DNA from 3 places in the Streptomyces sp. NPDC056883 genome. Region 1 is predicted to be linked to each of the others. Evidence: riboswitches for the same ligand, from Rfam matches in the RefSeq annotation. Region 1 holds a riboswitch; each other region holds the start of a gene.
What was found. A riboswitch is a leader RNA that binds a small molecule or an ion and turns the genes downstream of it on or off. The one in region 1 is predicted to bind cyclic di-AMP.
Positions count from the first base shown of each region.

Region 2: linked by a shared signal. The riboswitch ahead of ACFRU2_RS19445 (M23 family metallopeptidase) and the one ahead of ACFRU2_RS37760 (transglycosylase family protein) in region 1 are both predicted to bind cyclic di-AMP.
Region 3: linked by a shared signal. The riboswitch ahead of ACFRU2_RS18075 (peptidoglycan DD-metalloendopeptidase family protein) and the one ahead of ACFRU2_RS37760 (transglycosylase family protein) in region 1 are both predicted to bind cyclic di-AMP.

Region 1 covers NZ_JBHUBS010000025.1:21,185-30,507, reverse strand. Annotated here, with positions in the region: gene ACFRU2_RS37780 (nucleoside triphosphate pyrophosphohydrolase) at 1-599, shown strand, start outside; gene ACFRU2_RS37775 (globin domain-containing protein) at 646-1,830, opposite strand; gene ACFRU2_RS37770 (cytochrome P450) at 2,030-3,319, shown strand; gene ACFRU2_RS37765 (transglycosylase family protein) at 3,463-4,593, shown strand; cyclic di-AMP (ydaO/yuaA leader) riboswitch at 4,870-5,041, shown strand; gene ACFRU2_RS37760 (transglycosylase family protein) at 5,044-5,751, shown strand; gene eno (phosphopyruvate hydratase) at 6,084-7,370, shown strand; gene ACFRU2_RS37750 (septum formation initiator family protein) at 7,470-7,958, shown strand; gene ACFRU2_RS37745 (DUF501 domain-containing protein) at 7,999-8,604, shown strand; gene ACFRU2_RS37740 (exopolyphosphatase) at 8,601-9,323, shown strand, end outside.
Region 2 covers NZ_JBHUBS010000007.1:130,317-139,639, reverse strand. Annotated here, with positions in the region: gene ACFRU2_RS19460 (GNAT family N-acetyltransferase) at 1-620, opposite strand, end outside; gene ACFRU2_RS19455 (HPr family phosphocarrier protein) at 806-1,087, shown strand; gene ACFRU2_RS19450 (GntR family transcriptional regulator) at 1,348-2,013, opposite strand; gene ACFRU2_RS19445 (M23 family metallopeptidase) at 2,220-3,026, opposite strand; cyclic di-AMP (ydaO/yuaA leader) riboswitch at 3,039-3,198, opposite strand; gene ACFRU2_RS19440 (M16 family metallopeptidase) at 3,426-4,793, opposite strand; gene ACFRU2_RS19435 (M16 family metallopeptidase) at 4,826-6,178, opposite strand; gene ACFRU2_RS19430 (DNA topoisomerase (ATP-hydrolyzing) subunit A) at 6,449-8,905, shown strand; gene ACFRU2_RS19425 (restriction endonuclease) at 9,013-9,323, shown strand, end outside.
Region 3 covers NZ_JBHUBS010000006.1:259,232-268,554, reverse strand. Annotated here, with positions in the region: gene ACFRU2_RS18105 (polyprenyl synthetase family protein) at 1-690, shown strand, start outside; gene shc (squalene--hopene cyclase) at 816-2,810, shown strand; gene ACFRU2_RS18095 (1-hydroxy-2-methyl-2-butenyl 4-diphosphate reductase) at 2,810-3,493, shown strand; gene hpnH (adenosyl-hopene transferase HpnH) at 3,499-4,533, shown strand; gene ACFRU2_RS18085 (aspartate aminotransferase family protein) at 4,530-5,912, shown strand; gene ACFRU2_RS18080 (tyrosine-protein phosphatase) at 5,952-6,773, opposite strand; cyclic di-AMP (ydaO/yuaA leader) riboswitch at 7,097-7,291, shown strand; gene ACFRU2_RS18075 (peptidoglycan DD-metalloendopeptidase family protein) at 7,296-8,288, shown strand; gene ACFRU2_RS18070 (winged helix DNA-binding domain-containing protein) at 8,355-9,323, shown strand, end outside.

The DNA of each region.
Region 1 (9,323 bases):
TCATGGACCGGGTCCGGCGCGAATGCCCCTGGACCTCGGAGCAGACCCACGAGGGGCTGGCGAAGTACGCCATCGAAGAGGCCTACGAGCTGGTCGAGGCCATCGAGGCCGGGGACCGCGAGGAACTGCGCGAGGAACTCGGGGACGTCCTGCTCCAGGTGGTCTTCCACGCGCGCATCGCGGAGGAGGGCGGTCCCGGTGAAGAGGACGAGCCGTTCTCCATCGACGACGTGGCCGGGGCCCTCGTCGAGAAGCTGATCCACCGGCACCCGCACGTCTTCGGCGACGCCACGGCCAAAACCCCGGAGGACGTGCACGCACACTGGCAGCGCACCAAGCAGGTGGAGAAGCAGCGGGAGTCGGTGACCGACGGGATCCCGCTCGGCCAGCCCGGTCTCGCGCTCGCGTCCAAGCTGGCGGGCCGCGCCCGCGCGGGGGCGGTGCCCGTGGAACTGCCCCGCGGAGAGGGCGTCGGGTACGAACTGCTGGAGCTGGCGGCGCGCGCCGAGGCGGCGGGGACCGACCCCGAGACCGCGCTGCGCGCTGCGGCCCGGACCTACCGGGACGCGATCCGTGCGGCCGAGGGCGTCGGCGAGTAGCCCTCAGCTGCGGGATGTCCCGCGACTGCGTCAGACAGCGCTGTTCTCAGTACTCTCTGGGCGCGCGGCCGGACGGGTTGTGCCAGTGCGGGTCGGGGCGGTTCAGGAACCACTCGCCGAAGCCCATCGGGCGGCTTCCGTCGTCCTGGCTCTTGCCACTGGCAGGTACGGAGTCGTAGAAAATCCGGTCGGCGCGCGCGCCGAGCTCCTCCAGGAGGTACGAGGTCTCCCGGATGAACTGCGGCGGACCGCTCAGGTAGACGTCCTGGTCGGGCCAGAGCCCGCGGTTGCTGAGCGCGGTCGCCAGCCGGCCGGTGGCCTGGTTGCGGTGCTGGCCGGGGGCGGGGGTGATGTAGGTGACGCTCAGCCAGCCCAGGGAGCCCGCGTACGCGTCGATGAGCGGGCGGTCGTAGAGGTGCGCGGCGTCCCGTGCGACCACGAAGAGCCGCACGTCCTGATCGGGAGGGTGTTCCGCCAGGTCCTCCAGCATGGCGCGGACCGGTGCCCAGCCGGTGCCGGCGGCTATGAAGCTGACCGGGCGGTCCTCGCGGCGGAAGGTCATCTGTCCGCCGGCCGCGCCGAGCCGCAGCACGTCTCCGGGCTGCGTCTCACGGATCAGCGCGGTGCTGAGGCGGCCGCCCTCGATCCGGCTGATGTGCAGGTCGAGCGTCCCGTCGGCGCGGGGGGCGTTCCCCAGGGAGTACGTGCGCCAGGTGGTCGGCACCCGGTCGCTGCTCACGCTCGTGTACTGGCCGGGGAGATGGGGGAAGTGCGCGTGCGGGCGGAGGGTGAGGACGCCGATGTCCTCCCCGTACAGCAGGTGGCGTACGACTTCCGCGTCCCACCAGGGCGGATCGTCGCTGGCGGCGGCGCCGGCCATCATGGCGTCAGCGATCACCTGATATGCCTCTGACCAGGCCTTTTCGGCCTGGGGGTGCCAGGCGGACCCGGAGGCCTCGGCGAGCGCGGCGATGAGGCTGGTGCCCACGGCCGCGTAGTGCTCGGGCCCCGCCAGGAACTTGCGGTGGTCGCGGCCGAGGTCGCGCAGATAGGGGACGAGCGTCTCGTTCTCCAGGTGGGCGATCACATGGGTGAGCGCGGCGAAGAGCCGGTCTCGCTGTCGCTCCATGTCTTCGAAGGAGGCCGGGAAGAGATCACGGACTCCGGGGTTGTGCCAGAAGAGGTGGGAGTAGAAGAACTTGACCGCGTGCTCGGCCCGTCTCTCCACCACCGCGAAGCTGCTTTTCAAGATCCTCACATCCACAAAACCGAAAGTAGGAACGCCGGGGAAGGTGAGGTCAAGCCAGAGCCGATCTACGGACAGCCGCGACAACCGACCCATATGGGGTGACGGGTGGGGGGCGGGATACGGTCTCCGGGTGCACGAGCAGACCCCCGCAGTCCCCGAAGAGCCCGCCGCCGACCAGTCCGTGGACGGGTCCACGGGCGGATCCGCAGACGCCGCAGACGGCTCCGCCCCACCGCCGACCCTGTTCGACTGGGAGTTCGCGACCGACCCGTACCCGGCGTACGCCTGGCTGCGCGAGCACGCGCCCGTGCACCGCACCACGCTCCCCAGCGGGGTCGAGGCCTGGCTCGTCACCCGGTACTCCGACGCCCGCCAGGCCCTCGCCGACCAGCGGCTCAGCAAGAACCCGGCCCACCACGAGGGCTCCGCGCACGCCAAGGGCCGGACCGGGATCCCCGGGGAGCGCAAGGCGGAGCTGATGACCCACCTCCTCAACATCGACCCGCCGGACCACACCCGGCTGCGCCGGCTGGTGTCGAAGGCGTTCACCCCGCGCAGGGTCGCCGAGTTCACTCCGAGGGTGCAGGAACTGACCGACCACCTCATCGACCAGTTCTGTGAGAAGGGGGAGGCCGACCTCATCCACGAGTTCGCCTTCCCGCTCCCCATCTACGCCATCTGCGAGATGCTCGGTGTACCGCGAGAGGACCAGGACGACTTCCGCGACTGGGCGGGCATGATGATCCGGCACGGCGGCGGGCCGCGCGGCGGGGTGGCCCGGTCGGTGAAGCAGATGCGCACCTATCTCGGGGAGCTCATCCACCGCAAGCGCGACGACCTCGGCGACGACCTGATCTCCGATCTGATCCGGGCCAGCGACCACGGTGACCACCTGACGGAGGCCGAGGCCACCGCGATGGCCTTCATCCTCTTGTTCGCGGGGTTCGAAACCACGGTCAACCTCATCGGCAACGGGATCCACTCCCTCTTCATGAACCCGGAGCAGCGCGAACGCCTCCAGCTCTCCCTCGCCGCCGGCGAGAGCGGGCTGCTGGCCACCGGCGTGGAGGAGCTGCTGCGCTACGACGGCCCCGTGGAGCTGGCCACCTGGCGGTTCGCCACCGAACCCTTCGCCCTCGGCGGCCAGGACATCGCGGCCGGGGATCCGGTGCTGGTGGTCCTGGCGGCTGCCGACCGGGACCCCGAACGGTTCGACGAGCCGGACACCCTGGACCTCTCCCGGACCGACAACCAGCACCTCGGATACGGGCACGGCATCCACTACTGCCTGGGCGCCCCGCTCGCCCGGCTCGAAGGGCAGACCGCGCTCGCGACCCTGCTGACGCGGCTTCCCGATCTGGAGCTGGCCGTGGACCCCGGGGAGCTGCGCTGGCGTGGTGGGCTCATCATGCGGGGGCTGCGGACGCTGCCGGTCCGCTTCTCGGCCGAATCCATCGCCCAAAACACCTGAAACCGGCCTGACCTGAAGTCAGTTGGCTGCCCAAACTTGTGACAGGCGTTCGAAGGCCGCTAGGTTCTGCCGTTACCCCGCCGTTATGCGAAAGGTGCAGCCTCATGCGTTCCGGGAACGGCCGCCACAGACGCCCCCGACAAGTGCCCGCACTTGTCGTCACCGCCGGAGTCACCGGCACCGCACTCGCCCTGCCGCTGCTCGCGGCCACCGGCGCGAGCGCCGCGGAGACCTCCACATGGGACAAGGTCGCCGAGTGCGAGAGCGGTGGCACGTGGAGTGCCAACTTCGGCGGCGGCACCTACGGCGGGCTGCAGTTCAGCCAGGAGCAGTGGAAGAACGCGGGCGGGCTCGACTTCGCCGAGCGCGCCGACCTCGCCAGCCGCTCCCAGCAGATCGCCGTGGCCGAACGGGTCCTGGCTTCCCAGGGCCCCCAGGCATGGCCGCTGTGCGGCGTGCCGGCCGGTCTGACGCAGGACGCGCCCGCCGCCGTGGTCGACCCGGGTCTGCCCAGCGGTTCCGGATCCGCCGCCCCCGCCCCGTCCCGCCCGGACGACTCCGTGCCCCACACCGGCTCGGGCAAGCCGTCCACGGACTTCGGTGCGCCGACGCCGAACAGCCCGTCTCCGGCGGCCCCGTCGGAGACGCCGCTGCCCGACTATCCGATCGGCGTGCCCGGCGAACTGCCCGTCATGCCCGCGCCGGACCTCCAGACGCCGCCTCCCGGCCTCCCGGGCGACCCGACGGCCCCCACGAACCCCCTGGACCCCACTGCCCCGGTGGGCCCCATCACCCCGGTGGACCCCACGACTCCGGCACCGCCGTCCGTGGACCCGACCGTGCCGGTGGACCCGACGGCTCCCGTGACCCCGTCGGGTCCGGGGGACGCCACGAACCCGATAAACCCGGGCAATCCAGTGAGCCCCGGCAATTCGGCGAACCCGGTCATTCCGGCCAACCCGGTTGATCCCGCGGCCCCGACGGCTCCGGCCGCACCCGGCGATTCCGCTTCCCCGAGCGCTCCGGCGACCCCCGGTGCGACCGAGGGCAGCGGCAAGCACCGCGGCCAGGCCGCGGTCGAGACGCCCGCCACACCTGATGCCGCGTCGGACCCGACGTACACCGTGAAGGAAGGCGACAGCCTCATCGCGATCGCGGACGCCAACGGAGTGAAGGGCGGCTGGAAGGGTCTCTACGAGGCCAACGAGCAGGTCATCGGCGGAGATGCAGACCTGATCAAGCCCGGTCAGAACCTGGATCTAACGCATCAATAGGGGCACTTAAGGCGTCCGGAACCAGCTGATTGTCCGTTTTCTGTAAGTGAGACATGTGTCTCTTCAGGTCAACTGGCGTGTCCGGCCCGGACGGTTCCGCAAACCCCGCCCTCACCTGCGCAAACGTCCTTCCGGAGAGCGCAAGTAGGCACCGTTTCCCCCCGATGTCCCTCGTTGAACATCGGGGGGAGACCTGTCTACCTTCTGAATCGCTCGCCACCGCGGGCTCCTTCGACCGCATCGCCGAATCCTGCCGGCGGACGAAGGGAACACTCGTCGCGTAAAGCGCCGAAGGCAGGAGCGGGGGAACCAAGGTAGGCGCCGGAACCGGCCGTTGAGAGACGGTCACGGAACCGGCTAGGGGTTAAGCCAAGCGCTAGGTCGCTCGGCCGGGCACTCACTCGCCCGAACCCGACAGCTCACCTCGTAGGCGTCGGTGAGGAGAACTCCATGCTGCTTTCGGGCAAGGGCAAGCACCGTCGCGGCTCCAAGGCCGTCCGCATCGTCACGCTCGCCGGTGTCGCCGGTGTCGCCGTGGCCGCGCCGCTGATGGCCGCGGGCACCGCTTCCGCCGCGACCGCCGGTGAATGGGACCGCGTCGCCGCGTGCGAGTCCGGTGGCAACTGGTCCATCAACACGGGCAACGGCTACTACGGCGGCCTGCAGTTCTCGTCCTCCACGTGGGCCGCGTACGGCGGCAAGGCGTACGCCGCGCAGGCCAACCAGGCCTCCAAGTCGCAGCAGATAGCCATCGCCGAGAAGGTCCTCAAGGGCCAGGGCAAGGGCGCCTGGCCGTCCTGTGGCGTGGGCCTGTCGAACTCCTCCTACAACGGTGGCTCGGCGGAGACCCCCTCCAAGCCGAAGACCCAGCCGAAGCCGGCGCCGAAGCAGGAGAAGAAGGCCGAGCCGAAGAAGGAGTCCAAGCGCGTCGAGGCTCCGACCACCCGCTCCGAGCGTCCGGCCGCCGCTGCCGCGCCGAAGATCGAGGCCCCCAAGACGGGCAACGGCTCCTACGAGGTCAAGTCCGGCGACACGCTGGGTGCGATCGCCGACGCGAACAAGGTGTCCGGCGGCTGGGAGAAGCTCTTCGAGCTGAACAAGGACATCGTCTCGGACGCCGACCTGATCTACCCGGGTCAGAAGCTGAACCTCGGCTGAATCCCGGTCGAAAGCTCTGAGAACGGCCGCGGCCGTTTTCGCGACGCGCAGTAGTTCCGGCGCGTAGTTCCACCACGCAAATCCACCGCCCGGCGCGCAACCCCCTTCGCGCCGGGCGGTGCTGTGTGCGGGTGCTTCCGGCCTGACGGACCCTCCGAATCACTGATGATCAAGGGCCCTATGTCCTGTAAGAGGGGCATTCAGGCCCTTTTTCGTCCCAGGACCCGGGCGGTCGGCTGGCCGAGTGCCCGGAGGCGGTTAGGCTCTAAGCGGCAAGGCCATCCCACGGCCTGACATGCCACCGCACACCCAGCGTCACATCCCAGAAGGAGATGCTCGTGCCGTCCATCGACGTCGTCGTAGCCCGGGAAATCCTGGACTCCCGAGGCAACCCCACGGTCGAGGTCGAGGTGGGCCTCGACGATGGCAGCACCGGCCGTGCTGCAGTCCCGTCCGGCGCCTCCACCGGAGCGTTCGAAGCCGTAGAGCTCCGCGACGGTGACCCCAACCGCTACATGGGCAAGGGCGTCGAGAAGGCGGTCCTCGCCGTCATCGAGCAGCTCGGCCCGGAGCTCGTCGGCTACGACGCCACCGAGCAGCGCCTGATCGACCAGGCGATGATCGACCTGGACGCCACCGAGAACAAGGGTTCCCTCGGCGCCAACGCCATCCTCGGTGTCTCCCTCGCCGTCGCGCACGCCGCGTCCGAGGCCTCCGACCTCCCGCTCTTCCGCTACCTCGGCGGTCCGAACGCGCACCTGCTGCCCGTTCCGATGATGAACATCCTGAACGGTGGGTCGCACGCCGACTCCAACGTCGACATCCAGGAGTTCATGATCGCCCCGATCGGCGCGGAGTCCTTCTCCGAGGCCCTTCGCTGGGGTGCCGAGGTCTACCACACCCTCAAGAAGGTCCTGCACACCAAGGGCCTCTCCACCGGTCTGGGCGACGAGGGCGGCTTCGCGCCGAACCTCGAGTCGAACCGCGCCGCGCTCGACCTCATCGTCGAGGCCATCAAGCAGGCCGGCTACGTCCCGGGCACCCAGATCGCGCTCGCGCTCGACGTCGCCGCGTCCGAGTTCTACAAGGACGGCAACTACGAGTTCGAGGGCAAGTCCCGCTCGGCCGCCGAGATGACCGACTACTACGCCGAGCTCGTCGAGGCGTACCCGCTGGTCTCCATCGAGGACCCGCTGTTCGAGGACGACTGGGAGGGCTGGAAGACCCTCACCGACCGTCTGGGCTCCAAGGTCCAGATCGTCGGCGACGACCTCTTCGTCACCAACCCCGAGCGTCTCGCCCGCGGCATCGAAGAGGGCTCGGCGAACGCCCTGCTCGTCAAGGTGAACCAGATCGGTTCGCTGACCGAGACCCTGGACGCCGTCGAGATGGCCCAGCGCAACGGCTTCAAGTGCATGATGTCGCACCGTTCCGGTGAGACCGAGGACGTCACCATCGCCGACCTCGCGGTCGCCGTGAACTGCGGCCAGATCAAGACCGGCGCCCCGGCCCGCTCGGACCGCGTCGCCAAGTACAACCAGCTGCTGCGCATCGAGGAGATCCTCGACGACGCCGCGGTGTACGCGGGCCGCAGCGCGTTCCCGCGCTTCAAGGGCTGATCAGTCCTTTAGGGCGCAAGCCTCCCTACGTCCCCGCACTCGGTCCCGTACCGTGTGCGGGGACGTAGTGCGTCGTGTGCATATAGGGGAGGCGGATCAATGGCCGGGAACCGGGACCGGTTCGCCACGTTCTCGACCGCGACCAGGCTCAAGCAGCTCGGTGAGCGGACCGCGGCGCACGTGTACCGCTCGCAGTCCCGCCGGCAGGTCCGCCGCAGCCGGCTCACCGGCCGGGCCGCCCTGCTCGTCCTCGTCCTCTGTACCCTGGTCGTCGCGCTCGCGTATCCGATGCGCCAGTACGTCTCCCAGCGCTCGGAGATCGCGAAGCAGCAGAAGGACGCCGTCTCCGCACGGGACCGGCTGGAACGGCTGCGCGACGAGAAGGCCCGCTGGCAGGACAACGCGTACGCCGAGCAGCAGGCGCGCAAGCACCTGCACTTCGTCCGGCCGGGGGAGATCAGCTACATCATGACCGACCCCGGAGCCGCCGCGGGAGAGCAGCGCCGCAGCGGACAGGCCGCCACCGACCGGCCCTGGTACTCCAACGTCTGGGACGGCGTCGACAAGGCCGACCGCCCGGGCGACTGAGTCCCACCCATCCACGAGAACGAAAAGACTTCCTCCAGGCATGCAGACGCCCCCGCCCCAGACCGACCGGACCGAGCCGACCGCCGCCGACATCGAGGCGTTCGAACAGCAGCTCGGCCGCCCCCCGCGCGGGCTCCGCGCCATCGCGCACCGCTGCCCCTGCGGGCAGCCGGACGTGGTGGAGACCGCCCCGCGGCTCCCCGACGGCACCCCCTTCCCGACGCTGTACTACTTGACCTGCCCGCGGGCCGCCGGTGCGATCGGCACGCTGGAGGCCAACGGCGTGATGAAGGAGATGCAGGCCCGCCTCGCCGTGGACCCGGAGCTGGCCGCCGCCTACCGGGCCGCGCACGAGGACTACATCACCCGCCGCGACGCCATCGAGGTGCTCCAGGGCTTCCCGAGCGCCGGCGGCATGCCGGACCGGGTGAAGTGCCTGCACGTGCTGGTCGGCCACTCCCTGGCCGCGGGCCCGGGCGTGAACCCGTTCGGCGACGAGGCCCTGGCGATGCTGCCCGAGTGGTGGGCCAAGGGCGCCTGCGTCACCCCGTGCGGGGAGAAGAAGGCCGAGGCGACGAAGGCCGAGGAGACGAAGGCCGAAGAGAAGAAGGCCGAAGGGGACGCCGCGGCGGAGGCGGGCGCGTGACCCGCGTCGCGGCCGTCGACTGCGGTACGAACTCCATCCGGCTCCTCGTCGCCGACCTCGACCCCGCCACCGGCGAGCTGATCGAGCTGGACCGCCGGATGATCGTCGTCCGGCTCGGCCAGGGCGTCGACAAGACCGGCCGGCTGGCTCCGGAGGCGCTCGAGCGCACCTTCGCGGCCTGCCGCGAGTACGCGGCGGTCATCAAGGAGCTCGGCGCCGAGCGGGTGCGCTTCGTGGCGACCTCGGCCTCCCGGGACGCCGAGAACCGCGACGACTTCGTCCGGGGGGTCCTGGACATCCTGGGCGTCGAGCCCGAGGTGATCAGCGGGGACCAGGAGGCCGAGTTCTCCTTCACCGGTGCCACCGGCGAGCTGACCGGCCGCACCGACCTGGAGCGGCCCTTCCTGGTGGTGGACATCGGCGGCGGCTCCACGGAGTTCGTGGTCGGCACCGAACACGTCCGGGCGGCCCGCTCCGTCGACGTGGGCTGTGTCCGGATGACCGAGCGCCACCTGACGGTGGACGGGGTCGTCACCGACCCGCCGACCGCGGAGCAGATCGCCGCGATACGGGCCGACATCGAGGCCGGGCTGGACCTGGCCTCCGAGACGGTTCCGCTGGCCGAGGCGCGCACCCTGGTGGGCCTGGCCGGGTCGGTGACCACGGTCGCAGCGATCGCGCTGGGCCTGGAGGCGTACGACTCGTCGCGGATCCACCAC
Region 2 (9,323 bases), on a different contig from region 1:
CGCTGGACGGAGCGGGCCTCGGCACGCTGTTCGCGGGCGCGCTGGACGGCGAGGGACTCGGCGGTCGGTTCGAGGTCGAGGGTGAGGTGGACGGAGCCGTCTTCGAAGCTGCGCTTCTGCTGGTAGCCGGCGTCGGTGAACACCTTGATCATCTTGCTGTTGGCCGGCAGCACCTCGGCCGCGAAGCGGCGGATCCCGCGTTCGCGGGCCACCGCGCCGATGTGTTCGAGCAGGGCGGAGGCGACTCCGCGTCCCTGGTGGGCGTCCTGGACGAGGAAGGCGACCTCGGCCTCGTCGGAGGGCCCGGTGGCCGAGCGGCCGTCGGCGCCGATCCGGTCGTAGCGGACGGTGGCGATGAACTCGCCGCCGATCGTCGCGGCGAGGCCGACCCGGTCCACGTAGTCGTGGTGCGTGAAGCGGTGCACGTCGCGGTCGGAGAGCCGGGGGTAGGGAGCGAAGAACCGGTAGTACTTGGACTCGTCCGAGACCTGCTCGTAGAAGCTGACGAGCCGGCCCGCGTCGTCGGTGGTGATGGGCCGGATCCGGGCGGTGCCGCCGTCCCGAAGGACGACGTCGGCTTCCCAGTGATCCGGGTACGAGGGGTCGGACGCGGTCGTCATGGGGTCACCTTAAGGCTCGAACGCTTCGAGTGGCCTGGGCGCGGCGCATCGGGCAAGCTGGCTCGAATAAGGGCAAGCTGGGGTAGGTCGAACGGCGGGAAAGTCGGGCCGAAGGTCGGTTCGACCATTCCGGACGCCGTGAGAGACTGGTCTAGACAACCCGTAAGAACCTGAAGGGCATCACCATGGCAGAGCGCCGCGTCAACGTCGGCTGGGCCGAGGGCCTGCACGCTCGTCCCGCCTCGATCTTCGTCCGCGCGACGACCGCTTCCGGCGTCCCGGTGACCATCGCGAAGGCCGGCGGCGACCCCGTCAACGCCGCCTCCATGCTGGCGGTCCTGGGCCTGGGCGCCCAGGGCGGCGAGGAGATCGTCCTCTCGTCCGAGGCCGACGGCGCCGAGGCCGCACTGGACCGCCTCGCGAAGCTGGTCGCCGAGGGCCTCGAGGAGCTCCCCGAGACCGTCTGACCCCTTCGGGTTCGACCCGCAGGACTTGCTGCACTTGCACGACGAAGCCGTTGCCCCCGACCACCACGGTCGAGGGCAACGGCTTCGCTGCTTTCCGCACGGGAGTCCGGCCGGACATACCTGCGCCGCCATTGCGGCGCACTCCATTCCGGCGCACCCCATTCCGGCGGCCGGAATTCAGGCAGGAATAACGTGCGAGACGCCGGGCACGCGAGCCGAATTATCCGGCCCGGATATCCCTCCTTTGTATACGGCGTTTGTTAATGCGGAACGCTTGCCGTGTTTACGGCAGGTTGCAAAGTCCTCACGCGCATCCGGTGGGCCCCCGCCGCCCGGTCCACGTGCGCCGCGGTCAGCGCCCGCGCCCGCTCGGCATCACCCCGGGCCACCGCGTCCACGATCGCGCCGTGCTCCACCCAGGACTCCACGGGCCGCACCGGGGCCTCCACCACGTACATCCAGGCCACCTTGTGGCGCATCTGGGTGAGCAGTGCGATGAGCCCGGGACTGCCCGAGGCCTGGGAGAGCGTCTCGTGGAACCAGCCGCCCAGGGACCGCAGGTCCTCTCCCTGCCCCCTCCTGGCCCGCTCCTGGCCCAGCCTGACCAGGCCGCGCAGCACCTTGAGGTGGGCCTCGCTGCGCCGCCGGGCCGCCCGGGCGGCCGCGAGGGGCTCCAGGAGCATCCGCAGCTCCAGGAGGTCGGCGGCCTCCTGTTCGGTCGGCTCGGCCACGCAGGCACCCGCGTGCCGGCGGGTGGTCACGAACCCCTCGGACTCCAGCGTGCGCAGCGCCTCGCGCACCGGGACGCGCGAGACCCCGTACCGGCGGGCCAGCACCTCCTCGGTCAGCCGGGCGCCGGGCCCGAACACCCCGGAGACGATGTCGTCGCGGATCGCTGTGCATACCGTGTGCGCGGGAATACGCAAGACCGGACCTCCGCCTTTTTCGTATGGCTGTGCGCGTTGCGACTCTATTGCAACACACGATAATTTCCGAGGACGGCCGGAAATACGAAACATTCACACATCGCGCAGCGCGAAGTACCCGGCACTGGACACTCGGCACGACGAAGGCCCCGGCTCTCAAAGAGCCGGGGCCTTCGCGGAAGACGTGTGCTGCGGAGCGCAGCGGGTCAGACGGTGACGCCGTGCGAGCGCAGGTACGTGACCGGGTTGATGTCCGTACCGTAGTCGGCGCCGGTGCGGGCCTCGAAGTGCAGGTGCGGGCCGCTGGAGTTGCCCGTGGAGCCCGACAGGCCGATCTTCTGGCCCGGGGTGACCTGCTGGCCGACGGAGACGCTCAGCGAGGACATGTGGCCGTACTGGGTGTACGTGCCGTCGGCGTGCTTGATGACGACGTTGTTGCCGTACGCGCCGCCGTAGCCAGCCTCGACCACGGTGCCGAGGCCCACGGCGTGCACCTCGGTGCCGGAGGCGGCGTGGAAGTCGATGCCGGTGTGGCTGCCGGAGGACCACATGCCGCCACCCGCGTGGTACTGGGTGCTGACGTAGGTGTCGTCGAGCGGGGAAACGAAGGTGTTGAGGCGCTTGCGCTCCTCTTCGCGGGCGGCGCGCTCGGCGGCCTCGCGCTCGGCCTTGGCCTGGGCTTCGGCCTGCGCCTTGGCCTCGGCGGCCCGCTGCTTGGCGTCGGCCTCGGCCTGCGCCTTGGCGGCGGCGGCCTCGGCGGCCCGCTGCTGGGACTGGGCCTGGGCCTCGACGTCACCGGCGAGCTCGTCGGCCACCACGATGGTGTTGAGGGTGCCGGTGTCCTCGATGGAGGGGCTGTGGTCCGCGGCGAACGCGGGACCGGCCAGGGAGCCGACGACACCAGTGGTGGCGAGGGCGGCTATGCCGGCGTAGCCGGCGGTCCTGCGGCTGAGACGACTCGAACCACGGTGCTTGCCGGAACCGGAACCGGCGGCACGACTGCCAAACGCCATGAAGGGGTTGATCCTTTCCTTCCCTCTCGCCTACCGGGTTAGCTGACGGGTTCGGAGCAGGAAGGTCTCCTACGGGCCCCCTCTTGCGAGGCGGTCCGATTCACCCCAGGGACACAAGTGGGTCCCCGGCTCCCCAGGCTCGCGCCTGACGGGGACTCGGCGATCGCTGCCCGGTGCCGCGGACGCGGCGGTTACAACTGACGGACAGCACGGCCGACGCTAGGCGGATCATCAGTCAATCGCCAAACAGACACGCCTTTTTGTTGCGTACGCCACACCACATACAAGCAACCACACCACTAAAGGCCAGATAAAGGACAAAAGGGACCCCGGCGGACAAGCCGCCGGAGCCCCTTGAATGGCGGGCCAGTTGACGGCCCGCCGGAGATCAACTGACGATCAGTTGGTGACCACGGTCACTTCGCCGATCCCGAGGGCCCGCACCGGCTCCTCGATCTGCGAGGCGTCGCCGACCAGGACCGTGACCAGACGGTCCACCGGGAAGGCGTTGACGACCGCCGAAGTGGCCTCCACCGTCCCGGTTTCGGCGAGCCGCGCGTACAACTGCGCCTGGTAGTCGTCCGGCAGCTCCTGCTCGACCTGGTCGGCGAGCGTGCCTGCGACGGAAGCGGCCGTCTCGAACTTCAGCGGGGCCACCCCCACCAAGTTCTGCACGGCCACGTCCCGTTCGGCGTCGGTCAGGCCGCCCTGCGCGAGGGTGCGCAGCACCGTCCAGAGGTCGTCCAGGGCCGGGCCGGTGTTGGGGGTGTCCACCGAGCCGCTGATGGCGAGCATCGAGGCGCCCTTGCCGTCGGCGGTGGAGCGCAGCACCTGGCCGAAGGCGCGCACGCCGTACGTGTACCCCTTCTCCTCGCGCAGCACCTTGTCCAGCCGGGAGGTGAGCGTGCCGCCGAGGCAGTACGTACCGAGCACCTGGGGCGCCCAGACCCGGTCGTGCCGGTCCGCGCCGATGCGGCCGATCAGCAGCTGCGTCTGGACCGCGCCGGGCCGGTCCACGATGACCACGCGGCCCGTGTCGTCGGCGGTGATCGGCGGGACCGGACGCGGGGCGGTGGTGTCACCGGTCCACGCGCCCAGGGTGTCGGCCAGGACGGCGTCCAGGTCGATGCCGGTCAGGTCGCCCACGACCACCGCGGTGGCGGTCGCGGGGCGCACGTGGGCCTCGTAGAAGGCCCGTACGGCCGCGGAGTCGATGCGGGCGACCGTCTCCTCGGTGCCCTGACGCGGGCGCGACATCCGCAGGGTGGCCGGGAAGAGCTCCTTGGAGAGCTGCTTGGCGGCGCGGCGCTGCGGGTTGGCGCTCTCGTGCGGGATCTCGTCGAGCCGGTTGCGCACCAGGCGGTCGACCTCGGCGTCGGCGAAGGCCGGCGTGCGCAGCGCCTCGGCGACCAGCCCCAGCGCCTTGTGCAGGCGGGACGCCGGGACCTCCAAGGAGACCCGCAGGCCCGGGTGGTCGGCGTGCGCGTCGAGGGTGGCGCCGCAGCGCTCCAGCTCGGCGGCGAACTCCTCGGCGGAGCGCTTGTCGGTGCCCTCGGACAGGGCGCGCACCATGATGGTGGCCACGCCGTCGAGGCCCTCGGGCTCCGCGTCGAGCGGGGCGGCGAGGTTGATCTCGACCGCGACCACCTGCTGGCCCGGGCGGTGGCAGCGCAGCAGGGTCAGGCCGTTGGCCAGGACCCCGCGCTCGGGGGCCGGGAAGGCCCACGGCTGCGGCTCGCCGGCCTCGGGGCGCGGGTGGAAGGTCATCGTGACGGCTGCGGTGTCGGCTGCGGTGTCGCTCACTGCTCCGCCCCTTCGTTCTCGTCGTTCTCTGCGTGCTCGTCGTGCTCGTCCGCGGCGATCGGCTCGTAGACGAGCACCGCCCGGTTGTCGGGGCGCAGTCGGGCAGCGGCCACGGCCTGCACTTCCTCGGCGGTGACGTCGAGGACGCGCTGGACGGCGGTCAGAGCGAGCTGCGGGTCGCCGAACAGCACCGCGAAGCGGCACAGTTCGTCGGCGCGGCCGGCCACCGTGCTCAGCCGGTCCAGCCATTCGCGCTCCAGCTGGGCCTGCGCGCGCTCCATCTCCTCGGCCGTCGGGCCCTCGGCGGCGAACCGCGCGAGCTCCTCGTCGACGGCCGCCTCGATGGCGGGCACCTCGACGCCGCTGGAGGTCTTGACGTCCAGCCAGCCCAGCGAGGGTGCGCCGGCGAGGCGCAGCATGCCGAAGCCGGCCGCGACGGCGCTCTGGTCGCGGCGCACCAGGCGGTTGTGGAGCCGGGAGGACTCGCCGCTGCCCAGGACGGTCAGCGCCACGTCGGCGGCGTCGCACTCGCGGGTGCCGTCGTGCGGGAGCCGGTAGGCCGCCATCAGCGCGCGGGCCGGAACCTCCTCGACGACCTCCTCGCGCAGTTGCTCGCCCATGATCTCGGGCAGCGAGCCGTCGCGCGGCGGCTGCTTGCCGTCGTGGCCGGGGATGGTGCCGAAGTACTTCTCGACCCAGGCGAGGGTCTTCTCGGGGTCGATGTCGCCGACGACCGAGAGCACCGCGTTGTTGGGCGCGTAGTACGTACGGAAGAACGCGCGCGCGTCCTCCAGGGACGCGGCGTCCAGATCGGCCATGGAACCGATCGGGGTGTGGTGGTACGGGTGGCCCTCCGGGTAGGCCAGCGCCGTCAGCTTCTCGAAGGCCGTGCCGTACGGGACGTTGTCGTACCGCTGGCGGCGCTCGTTCTTGACGACGTCGCGCTGGTTCTCCATGGACTCGTCGTCCAGGGCGGCCAGCAGCGAGCCCATCCGGTCCGCCTCCAGCCACAGCGCGAGCTCCAGCTGGTGGGTCGGCATCGTCTCGAAGTAGTTGGTCCGCTCGAAGCTGGTGGTCCCGTTGAGGGAGCCGCCGGCGCCCTGGACCAGTTCGAAGTGGCCGTTGCCGGAGACGTTCTTCGAGCCCTGGAACATCAGGTGCTCGAAGAGGTGAGCCAGGCCCGTACGTCCCTTGACTTCGTGGCGCGAGCCGACGTCGTACCAGAGGCAGACCGCGGCGACCGGGGTCAGGTGGTCCTCGGACAGCACCACGCGCAGGCCGTTGGCCAGCCGGTGCTCGGTCGCTGTGAGGCCGCCGGAGCCGGCGTGAGCTGTGGCCGTGTGACCCATGGGCATGTGGTCCCTTCGATCGCGATGCAGAGATTCCTGTCAGACCTGCCACTGTATGCAAGCGTGTCGGCCGGCGGAGAAGTTCCCGGCCCAGTCCTGGGTCGGAGTCGGCGTTGTCGGTGCCTCGGGCCACAATGGTCCGCGTCACCCCTGTCCGAAACCGGTCCGCACCCGTACCGGCACCGCCCCAGCACCGTCCCCGTCCCACCCCCCGCCCCACCCCGTGAGAGCTCAGCTCATCCCGATTCTTGGTTAAGGAGCCGCGCAGCGATGGCCCGCCGCAGCACGAAGACCCCGCCGCCGGAGGATTTCGAGGAGAAGATCCTCGACATCGACGTCGTCGACGAAATGCAGGGCTCCTTCCTCGAGTACGCGTACTCGGTGATCTACTCCCGTGCCCTTCCCGACGCCCGCGACGGCATGAAGCCGGTGCACCGGCGCATCGTCTACCAGATGAACGAGATGGGCCTGCGCCCCGACCGCGGCTACGTGAAGTGCGCCCGCGTCGTCGGCGAGGTCATGGGCAAGCTGCACCCGCACGGCGACGCGTCGATCTACGACGCCCTCGTGCGCATGGCGCAGCCCTTCTCCATGCGGCTCCCGCTGGTCGACGGCCACGGCAACTTCGGCTCGCTCGGCAACGACGACCCGCCGGCCGCGATGCGGTACACCGAGTCGAAGATGGCCGACGCCGCCTCGTTGATGACGGACGGGATCGACGAGAACACCGTCGACTTCGCCGCGAACTACGACGGCCAGGAGCGCGAACCGGTCGTCCTTCCCGCCGCGTACCCGAACCTGCTGGTCAACGGCGCGTCCGGGATCGCGGTGGGCATGGCCACCAACATGGCCCCGCACAACCTCGGCGAGGTCATCGCGGCCGCCCGCCACCTGATCCGCTACCCCGAGGCGGACCTGGACGCGCTGATGCGCTTCGTCCCGGGTCCCGACCTGCCCACGGGCGGCCGGATCGTCGGCCTCGCGGGCATCAAGGACGCCTACGAGAACGGCCGCGGCACCTTCAAGATCCGCGCCACGGTGGCCCTGGAGGACGTGACCCCGCGCCGCAAGGGGCTGGTCGTCACCGAACTGCCCTTCACGGTCGGTCCCGAGAAGGTCATCGCGAAGATCAAGGACCTGGTCGGCTCGAAGAAGCTCCAGGGCATCGCGGACGTCAAGGACCTCACGGACCGCTCGCACGGCCTGCGCCTGGTCATCGAGATCAAGAACGGCTTCCACCCCGAGGCCGTGCTGGAGCAGCTGTACAAGCTGACGCCGATGGAGGAGACCTTCGGCATCAACAACGTCGCGCTGGTCGACGGGCAGCCGCTGACGCTGGGCCTCAAGGAGCTGCTGGAGGTCTACCTCGACCACCGCTTCGAGGTCGTCCGCCGGCGCAGCGAGTTCCGCCGCGGCAAGCGGCGCGACCGGCTGCACCTCGTCGAGGGCCTGCTCGTGGCGCTGCTCGACATCGACGAGGTCATCCGGATCATCCGGGACAGCGACAACTCCGCGCAGGCCAAGGAGCGCCTGATGGAGCGCTTCTCGCTGAGCGAGATCCAGACCCAGTACATCCTGGACACCCCGCTGCGCCGGCTCACCCGCTTCGACCGGATCGAGCTGGAGTCCGAGCGCGACCGGCTGGCCGGCGAGATCGACGAGCTGACCGGGATCCTGGACTCCGACAGCGAGCTGCGCAAGCTGGTCTCGGCGGAACTGGCCGCGGTGTCGAAGAAGTTCGGCACGGAGCGCCGTACGGTGCTGCTGGAATCGGCGGGGACGCCGGTCGCGGCGGTCCCGCTGGAGGTCGAGGACACCCCGTGCCGGGTGCTGCTGTCCTCCACCGGCCTGCTCGCCCGCACGGCCAACGCGGACCCGCTTCCCGAGGAGGAGGGCGGCGCCCGCGCCAAGCACGACCTGATCGTCTCGCAGGTCGCGGCGACCGCGCGGGCCGACATCGGCGTGGTCACCTCGTACGGCCGGCTCCTGCGGCTGTCGGTCATCGACCTGCCGCAGCTGCCCGACACCCACGCCGCGCCGAACCTGGCGGGCGGGGCCCCGGTCTCGGAGTTCCTCTCCGGGCTGGAGGCGGACGAGCAGGTCATCTGCCTGACCTCGCTCGACGAGTCGGGGCAGGGCCTGGCGCTCGGCACCGAGCAGGGCGTGGTCAAGCGGGTCGTGCCGGACTATCCGGCCAACAAGGACGAGCTGGAGGTCATCACCCTCAAGGACGGTGACCGGATCATCGGGGCGGTCGAGCTGCGCACGGGCGAGGAGGACCTCGTCTTCATCACCGACGACGCCCAGCTGCTGCGCTACCCGGCGGGCCAGGTCCGTCCGCAGGGCCGCCCGGCGGGCGGTATGGCGGGCATCAAGCTCGCGGACGGCGCCAAGGTGATCCACTTCTCGGCGGTGGACCCGGCGCGCGAGGCCGTGGTGTTCACGGTGGCGGGCTCGCACGGGACGCTGGACGACTCGATGCAGTCCGGAAAGCTGACCCCGTTCGACCAGTACCCGCGCAAGGGCCGGGCCACCGGCGGAGTGCGCTGCCAGCGCTTCCTGAAGGGCGAGGACGTCCTGCTGCTGGCCTGGGCGGGCGGTTCCCCGGTCCGCGCGGCGGCGGCGAACGGCACTCCGGCCGCACTGCCCGCGGCCGACCCGCGCCGCGACGGCTCGGGCACGGCCCTGCCGGCGGTGGTCGCGGCGCTGGCGGGTACGGCGCTGTAGGAAGTTCCAGCCCATTCGGGTGGTACGTCCGAGGGACGTACCACCCGAATGGCGACTAGTGTTTTCCCTCTTGGCACTGTCGGGTGGGGCGGGGAGACACAGAACTGATGAGTCGTCGGTCGGGCGGATTGATCAGTGACTGGGCCGAGGCCCAGCGCCGGACGCAGCAGACGCAGCTGATCCAGCAGCGCGAGGCGGAACGCCGGCAGCGGGCGTACGAACGGGACGTGGCCCGGGGGCAGCGCGAACAGCAGGCCGCCTATAAACAGCACCGCGACGCCCAGGCCCGGCGGGCGACCGAGCAGCTCGACGCCCGGGTCGCGGCCCTGCAAGGGCTGTTGGCCGCGGGCTGCCGTGCCCCGGCGTTCCGGCTGGCCTCCCTGGTCAGGCCCGAGCGGCTCGACCCCTTCGATCCGGG
Region 3 (9,323 bases), on a different contig from region 1:
GCCCTCGCGATCCTGGTCGGCGACGCCCTGTTCGCCCTGGCCAACGAGGTGCTGCTGGAGCTCGGCACGGTCGAGGCCGGCCGCGCGGCACGCCGCCTGACCACCGCGAGCCGCAAGCTCATCGACGGCCAGGCCCAGGACATCTCCTACGAGCACCGCGAGAGCGTCACCGTCGAAGAGTGCCTGGAGATGGAGGGCAACAAGACCGGTGCCCTGCTCGCCTGCGCGGTCTCCATCGGCGCCGTGCTCGGCGGCGCGGACGACCGTACGGCCGACAAGCTGGAGGAGTACGGCTACCACCTCGGCCTGGCCTTCCAGGCCGTCGACGACCTCCTCGGCATCTGGGGCGACCCGGAGTCCACCGGCAAGCAGACCTGGAGCGACCTGCGCCAGCGCAAGAAGTCGCTGCCCGTCGTCGCCGCCCTCGCCGCCGGCGGACCGGCCAGCGAGGAACTCACCGAGCTGCTCGCCGCCGACGCCAAGAGCAACGACTTCGAGAACTTCTCGGAGGAGGAGTTCGCGGCCCGCGCCGCGCTCATCGAGGCCGCCGGCGGCCGCCGGTGGACCGCCGACGAGGCGCGCCGCCAGTACGAGATCGCCATCAAGGCCCTCGACGACGTGGACATGGACCAGCGCGTGCGCGAGCAGCTCGTGGCGCTCGCCGACTTCGTCGTCGTGCGCAAGAGGTGATCGCCACCCGTACGCGCATATGAATCGCCAGTCGCCGGCCGGTACTGCCTGACCTCGGTACCGGCCGACGGCGCCCCCCAGTACAGCGGAGGACAGCAGAGGACACTGCACGCAAAGGGGAAGCCATGACTGCGACGACCGACGGCGGCGCCCATGCCTGCGGCGCCGACCCGGACGACACCGGGACCGTCCGCGAGACCATCGAGCGGGCCGTCCGCGATCTGCTCGAGCGGCAGGACGAGGCCGGCTGGTGGAAGGGCGACCTGGAGACCAACGTCACCATGGACGCCGAGGACCTGCTGCTGCGCCAGTTCCTCGGCATCAGGGACGAAGCCACCACCCGGGCCGCGGCCCTGTTCATCCGCGGCGAGCAACAGGACGACGGGACCTGGGCCACGTTCCACGGCGGCCCCTCCGACCTGTCCGCCACCATCGAGGCCTACGTGGCCCTGCGCCTCGCCGGAGACGACCCGGGCGCCCCGCACATGGCCCGCGCCTCGGCGTGGATCCGGGCCCACGGCGGAGTCGCGGGAGCCCGCGTCTTCACCCGCATCTGGCTGGCGCTGTTCGGCTGGTGGAGCTGGGACCACCTGCCCGAACTCCCGCCCGAACTGCTCTTCCTGCCGCCCTGGGTGCCGCTGAACATCTATGACTTCGGCTGCTGGGCCCGGCAGACGATCGTGCCCCTCACCGTGGTCTCCGCCCTGCGGCCGGTCCGCCCGGCCCCCTTCGCCCTGGACGAGCTGCACACCGACGCGCGGACCCCGTACCCGGACAGGAAGCTGGCGTCGATGGCCAGTTGGGACGGCGCGTTCCAGCGGATGGACAAGGCCCTGCACGTCTACCGCCGGTTCGCCCCGCGCCGGCTGCGCGCGGCGGCCATGGCGAGCGCCGGCCGCTGGATCGTGGAACGGCAGGAGAACGACGGCTGCTGGGGCGGCATCCAGCCGCCCGCCGTGTACTCCGTCATCGCCCTGCACCTGCTCGGATACGACCTCGGGCATCCGGTGATGCGGGCCGGACTGGAGTCCCTCGACCGGTTCACGGTGTGGCGGGCGGACGGCGCCCGCATGATCGAAGCCTGCCAGTCCCCGGTGTGGGACACCTGCCTGGCGGCCATCGCGCTGGCCGACGCGGGCCTGCGCCCCGACCACCCCGCCCTGGTCAAGGCCGCCGACTGGATGCTCGGCGAGGAGGTCGTCCGCAGCGGGGACTGGGCCGTGCGCCGGCCCGGACTGGCCCCGGGCGGCTGGGCGTTCGAGTTCCACAACGACAACTACCCCGACATCGACGACACCGCCGAGGTCGTCCTCGCCCTGCGCCGCGTCAAGCACCCCGACCCGGCACGGGTGGAAGGTGCCATCGCCCGGGGCGTGTCCTGGAACCTCGGCATGCAGTCGAAGAACGGCGCCTGGGGCGCCTTCGACGCCGACAACACCAGCCCCTACCCCAACAAGCTGCCCTTCTGCGACTTCGGCGAGGTCATCGACCCGCCCTCGGCCGACGTCACCGCCCACGTCGTCGAAATGCTCGCCGTCGAGGGCCGGGCGGGCGATGCGCGCACCCGGCGCGGCATCGCCTGGCTCCTCGCCGAACAGGACCCGAACGGCGGCTGGTTCGGCCGTTGGGGCACCAACTACGTCTACGGCACCGGGTCGGTGGTACCGGCGCTGACCGCCGCGGGCTTCGCCCCCTCGCACCCCGCGATCCGGCGGGCCGTGGACTGGCTGGAATCCGTACAGAACGAGGACGGGGGATGGGGCGAGGACCAGCGCTCCTACCAGGACCCGTCCTGGGCGGGGAAGGGTGCCTCGACCCCCTCGCAGACGGCGTGGGCGCTGATGGCCCTGCTGTCGGCGGGGGAGCGCGACGCGCCGTCCGTGCAGCGGGGGATCGGCCACCTCGTCTCCACCCAGCGCCCCGACGGCACCTGGGACGAGCCGTACTTCACCGGTACCGGATTCCCCTGGGACTTCTCCATCAACTACCACCTGTACCGCCAGGTCTTCCCGCTCACCGCCCTCGGCCGCTATCTCTACGGAGAACCGTTCGGCCCCGGCGGGCGGTACGTGGATCCGGCCGCCCTCCCGCACACCGCCCCGCTGCCCGGGGAGGCCTGATGACCGGCGGCCCCGCCGCGGCCGCCCCGCCGCCGCTGCTGATCGCCTGCGCCCTGCGCATCGAGCGGACCGCCCTGCGCAGCACCTCGTACCGCAGCGGCCGCGAGCGGGGCGCGCCCGAGCGGTACGAGGTCCTGCGCACCGGCATGGGCCCGCGCGCGGCCGAACGCGCCGTCGGCCGGAAGCTGGCCGAGCCGGAGCTGCACGGCGCCGCCGTGCTCGCCACCGGATTCTGCGCCGGGCTGCTGCCCGGCATGAGCCCCGGCGATCTGATCGTCGCCGAGGAGACCCGGGACCCGCGCGGCACGGTCGCCTGCGCGGGTACCGCCCTGCTCGCCGAGGCGCTGGCCCGGGCCGTTCCCGGCCGGACCGTACACCTCGGTGCACTGACCGGATCCGACCACGTCGTCCGGGGCCAGGAGCGCGCCCAGCTGCGCGCCGGCGGCGCCATCGGGGTCGACATGGAATCGGCCGCCACCCTCTGGGCCGCGACCCGGGACGGCAGCGCCCCGGGGGGCGCGGACCGTCCGGTTGCGGCCGTCCGGGTGATCGTGGACGCTCCGGAGCATGAGCTCGTCCGCATCGGCACCGTTCGCGGGGGAATATCGGCCTTTCGCGTACTGCGTGCCGTACTGCCCGCGTTTTATGAATGGCACCGTTCTTTGCTGCTCCCCAGGAGGTGAGCCAGATGGCCATGCCACTGCGACAGACCATCAGGGTCGGGACGTACCTGCTCGAACAGAAGCTCCGCAAGCGTGAGAAGTTCCCGCTGATCGTCGAGCTGGAACCGCTCTACGCCTGCAACCTGGCCTGCGAGGGGTGCGGGAAGATCCAGCACCCGGCCGGGGTGCTCAAGCAGCGCATGCCCGTGGCCCAGGCGGTGGGCGCCGTGCTGGAATCGGGCGCGCCCATGGTGTCCATCGCGGGCGGCGAGCCCTTGATGCACCCGCAGATCGACGAGATCGTGCGCCAGTTGGTGGCCAAGCGGAAGTACGTATTCCTCTGCACCAACGCCATGCTGCTCCGCAAGAAGATCGAGAAGTTCACGCCCTCCCCGTACTTCGCCTTCGCGGTCCACATCGACGGACTGCGCGAGCGCCACGACGAGTCGGTGGCGAAGGAAGGGGTCTTCGACGAGGCGGTCGCGGCCATCAAGGAGGCGAAGCGCCGCGGATTCCGGGTGACGACCAACTCCACGTTCTTCAACACCGACACCCCGCAGACCATCATCGAGGTCCTCAACTACCTCAATGACGATCTCCGGGTGGACGAGATGATGATCTCGCCGGCCTACGCCTACGAAAAGGCCCCCGACCAGGAGCACTTCCTCGGCGTCGAACAGACCCGCGAGCTCTTCAAGAAGGCTTTCGCCGGAGGCAACCGGCGGCGCTGGCGGCTCAACCACTCCCCGCTCTTCCTGGACTTCCTGGAAGGCAAAGCCGATTTCCCCTGCACCGCCTGGGCCATTCCGAATTACTCGCTCTTCGGATGGCAGCGCCCCTGCTATCTGATGAGCGACGGGTACGTGCCCACGTACCGGGAACTGATCGAGGAGACCGACTGGAGCAAGTACGGCCGCGGGAAGGACCCGCGCTGCGCGAACTGCATGGCGCACTGCGGGTACGAGCCCACGGCCGTCCTGGCCACCATGGGTTCGCTCAAGGAGTCGCTGCGGGCGGTCCGCGAGACCGTGGGGGGCGGGAACCGGGACGCGTCGGCATGACCGGCTTCGATCTCGGCGCCCTGCTGGCCGAGCGGGGTGGCGAGCGGTACGAACTGCACGCCCGCCACCTCAACCACCAGCTGCCGCGGATGCTGCACACCATCGGCTTCGACAAGGTCTACGTGCGGGCCGAGGGAGCCCACTTCTGGGATGCCGAGGGCAACGACTACCTGGACATGCTGGCCGGCTTCGGGGTGATGGGCCTGGGCCGCCACCACCCGGTGGTCAGGCAGGCCCTGCACGACGTGCTGGACGCCCAGCTCGCCGACCTCACCCGCTTCGACTGCCAGCCGCTGCCCGGACTGCTCGCCGAGAAGCTGCTCTCCCACAGTCCGCACCTGGACCGGGTCTTCTTCGGCAACAGCGGCACGGAGGCGGTGGAGACCGCCCTGAAGTTCGCCCGGTACGCCACCGGGCGGCCCAGGATCCTCTACTGCGACCACGCCTTCCACGGGCTCACGACGGGCTCGCTCTCGGTCAACGGCGAGGCCGGCTTCCGCGACGGCTTCGCGCCGCTGCTGCCGGACACCGGGATCGCGCTCGGGGACCTGGCCGCGCTGGAGCGGGAGCTGAAGAAGGGGGACGTGGCGGCCCTCGTCGTGGAGCCGATCCAGGGCAAGGGGGTGCTCGCCGCCCCGCCCGGATTCCTGCTCGCCGCGCAGGAGGCGCTGCACCGGCGGGGGGCGCTGCTGATCGCGGACGAGGTGCAGACCGGCCTCGGACGGACCGGCGACTTCTACGCCTACCAGCACGAGGCCGGGGTCGAGCCGGACCTGGTCTGCGTGGCCAAGGCCCTCTCCGGCGGCTACGTGCCCGTCGGCGCGACCCTGGGCAAGGACTGGATCTTCAAGAAGGTCTACTCCTCCATGGACCGGGTGCTCGTCCACTCCGCCAGCTTCGGCTCCAACGCGCAGGCGATGGCGGCCGGGCTCGCCGTCCTGTCCGTCATGGAGGACGAGCAGGTGGTGGCCCGCGCCCGCGCGATGGGCGACCTGCTGCGCGGCCGGCTCGCCGCGCTCGTGGACACGTACGAACTGCTCCACGAGGTACGGGGACGCGGGCTGATGATCGGCATCGAGTTCGGCCGGCCGTCCTCGCTGGGCCTGCGGAGCCGCTGGAGCATGCTGCAGGCGGCGCGCAAGGGGCTGTTCGCGCAGATGGTCGTGGTGCCGCTGCTGCAGAAGCACCGGATCCTCACGCAGGTCTCCGGCGACCACCTGGAAGTGATCAAGCTGATCCCGCCGCTGATCGTGGACGAGGCGGACGTCGACCGGTTCGTCGGCGCCTTCCGCGCGGTCATGGACGAGGCCCACGGCGGCGGCGCGCTGATGTGGGACTTCGGCCGGACGCTGGTGAGGCAGGCCGTCGCCAACCGCTGAACCGGCGGCCCGGCGGGCGGCGGCCCACCTCGTGGGGCGTCAGTCCAGCAGCCGGTCGCGGAGCCTGCCGAGGGTCTCGGGCGCGAGCCCGAGGCCCTCGGCGAGGTAACGCTCCACGCCGCCCCACTCCTCGTCGATGGCGTCGAAGGCCGTGGTCAGATACGGGGCGCGGGCGTCGAAGAGCGGGGCGAGCAGCTCCATCACCTCGGGGGCGCGGGCCTCGGGCGCATCGCTGCCCCGGCGGACCCGGTAACGGTTGTGCGGGGCGTTCGACTCCAGGTAGTCCGCGACGATCGCCTCCCGCTCGACGCCCAGCGCGAGCAGGGTGACGGCGATCGACAGGCCGGCCCGGTCCTTCCCGGCGGCGCAGTGCATGAGGGCCGGGACGCTGTCCTCGGCGAGCGCGTGCACCACCCGGCTGTGCTCGGCGGTACGGGTCCGGATCATCGTCCGGTACGAACGGGACATCCGCGCGGCGGCCTTACCCTCGCCCAGGAGCTCGCGGAGCTGCGCCAGTTCCCCGCCCCGGACCATCTTCCAGAACTCGCTGCCGTCGGCCGGATCCGACAGCGGGATGTTGACGTTGCGGACCCCCGGCAGCTCCACGTCCGGACCCTCCAGCGCGTGATCGGCGCCGTTGCGGAAGTCGAAGACGGTGTGCAGTCCGAGCGACCCGAGGAACTCTGCGTCGCTTTCGGTGGCATGCGCCAGATGTCCGCTTCGAAACAGTCGTCCCGACTTGACCTGTCGACCGTCCGTGGTCGGCAACCCGCCCACGTCGCGGAAGTTGCGCACTCCGGTCAGCGCCGGCTCCTGCGGCGCCGGATCGGTGTGGGGGCTCTGGGGTATCGGCTGGGTCACCGGGCTCCTCCGTGTCGTCGTCTCGTCGTCGTTGACGGTGTCCGAATTACGCTACTTGCGGGCAACTTGCCATAGCGAGAGGCGAGATCGGACGCGCCCCCGTGAGCCAGATCATACGGTGACGGTGAGTGCCTGATCACGAATGGCGAATTGCCTTGCGGGGGCGGTTGTTGAAGGTGCGGAATGGACGGAGGGTGACCGGAATTCCGGCGGCCCGTCATCTTCAAGATTCTGTTGGTGAATTCATGACTTGTTCCGTGCGGTCGTACTCGATTACGTTCGCGATCGATCCGGACGGACCGCCTAATCCTGCCGCCGACCGGAAACCGCACCCGACTATTCACGCGCGTGGCAGGAGCGGGGGAACCAGGTAAGCCGCTGTTCCGGATCTCCGGTCGAGATCTTTACAACGGGACAGCTCGGGGTGAAGCCGTACATGTGCTGTTCACCGGCACGAGGCGGCCGGACATCTCCAGTCCGAACCCGACAGCTCACCTCGCAGGCGTCGGAGAGGAATTCGACATGTCCGGAACGGGTAAGCACCGCCGTCCCAAGTCCCGCTCGATATCCCGCGGGTTCGCCGCCGCGGGCACCGGTGGCGCGGCCCTCGCGCTTCCGCTGCTCGGCGCCACCGGCGCCCACGCCGCGGGTGTCCCGGCCGCGGCGCCCGCCGCCGCTCCGGTCCAGGCCCCGCAGGTGGTGGCCGCGCAGGTGCCGGCAGCGCTCCAGGCCGCGCCGGCCGCCGCGCAGGCCGCCCCGACCGTCTACACCGTGGTGCCGGGCGACTACCTCTCCAAGATCGCCGAGCGTCAGCACCTCACCGGTGGCTGGGAGCAGCTCTACGCGGACAACCTCGAGGCCGTCGGCACGGACCCCTCGCTGATCCACCCGGGCCTCAGGCTCACGCTCGGCGCGAAGGGCTCGGCTCCGGCCGCGGCGGCCGAAACGCCGAAGCCGGCCAAGAAGTCCGCTTCCTCCGCTTCCTCCGCTCCTTCCACCATTTCCAGCGATTCATCGGATTCCTCCGATGAGGCCGCCGCGCCCGCGGCGCCCGCCCCCAAGGCGCCCGCCAAGCGGCAGACCGGCTCCACCTCGACCGGCTCCACCGCGACCGGCTTCGTCGCCCCGGTCGGCGGCGGCTTCTCCACCGCGTACAAGACCGCCGGCTCCATGTGGTCCAGCGGCTACCACACCGGGGTCGACTTCATCGCGAGCAGCGGCACCACCGTCAAGGCGGTCGGCGCCGGCACCGTGGTCTCCGCCGGGTGGAGCGGGTCGTACGGCAACGAGGTCGTCATCCGGCACGCCGACGGCAAGTACAGCCAGTACGCGCACCTCTCCCAGCTGTCCGTCTCGTCCGGCCAGAGCGTCACCGGCGGCCAGAGCATCGGCCTCTCCGGCTCCACGGGCAACTCGACCGGCCCGCACCTGCACTTCGAGATCCGCACCGGGCCCTCGTACGGCTCGGACATCGACCCGCTGGCCTACCTCCGGTCGAAGGGCGTCAGCATCTGAATCCGGGGCGTTGTCGGAGGTGCCGGTTAGGCTGCCCGTTCCGACAGGGGACGGGACGGTCGTGGCATGAAGGTCAGCGCAAGGGAGCTCAACCGCTCCACCCTCGCACGGCAGTTGCTGCTGCGGCGCGAGGCGATGGGCGTCGGTGACGCGGTCCGCCGGGTGGTCGCCCTGCAGGCGCAGCACGCCGCCTCGCCCTACCTCGCGCTGTGGAACCGACTCGCCGGTTTCGACCCGGCCGACCTCGACGCCGCCTTCACGGGGCGCGAGGTCGTCAAGTCGACGCTGATGCGGCTGACCCTGCACGCCGTGCACGCGGAGGACTACCCGCCCTTCCGGGAGGCCGTCCAGCCGTCCGTACGGGCCGCCCGGCTCGGGACCCGTTTCACGGACTCGGGGCTCACGCCCGAGGACGCCGACGCGCTCGTCCCGCAGCTGCTGGACTTCGCCGACCGGCCCCGTACGACGGCCGAGTGCGAGGCCTGGCTCGGACAGCGGCTGGGGGCGGCGCCGCAGCCCGGAGCGTGGTGGGGGCTGCGCCAGTACGCGCCGCTGCTGCACGCACCCACCGCCGCGCCGTGGTCGTTCGGGGAACGTCCGTCGTACGTCGCGCCCCCGAGCCGGCCGCGCACGGTACCGGCGGACCCGGAGGCGTCCGAGGAGTCCTTGCGGGCGCTGGTCCTGCGCTATCTGGAGGGGTTCGGGCCGGCGTCGGTGGCGGACGTGGCGCAGTTCTCCCTGGTCCAGCGGGCCAGGATCCGCCAGGCGCTGCGCGCTCTGGAGCTCTCCGGAAGGCTCGACCGGCTGACGGGTCCGGACGGCGAGGAGCTGTTCGACGTCCCGGGCGCACCGCGCCCGGAGGAGGACACGCCCGCGCCGCCCCGGCTGATGGCCATGTGGGACAGCGTGCTGCTGGCCTACGCCGACCGGAGCCGCGTCGTCCCGCCGGAGTACCGCAAGCTCGTCGCACGGATGAACGGCGACACCCTGGCGACCCTGCTGGTCGACGGCCGCGTCGCCGGGGTGTGGCGCCCG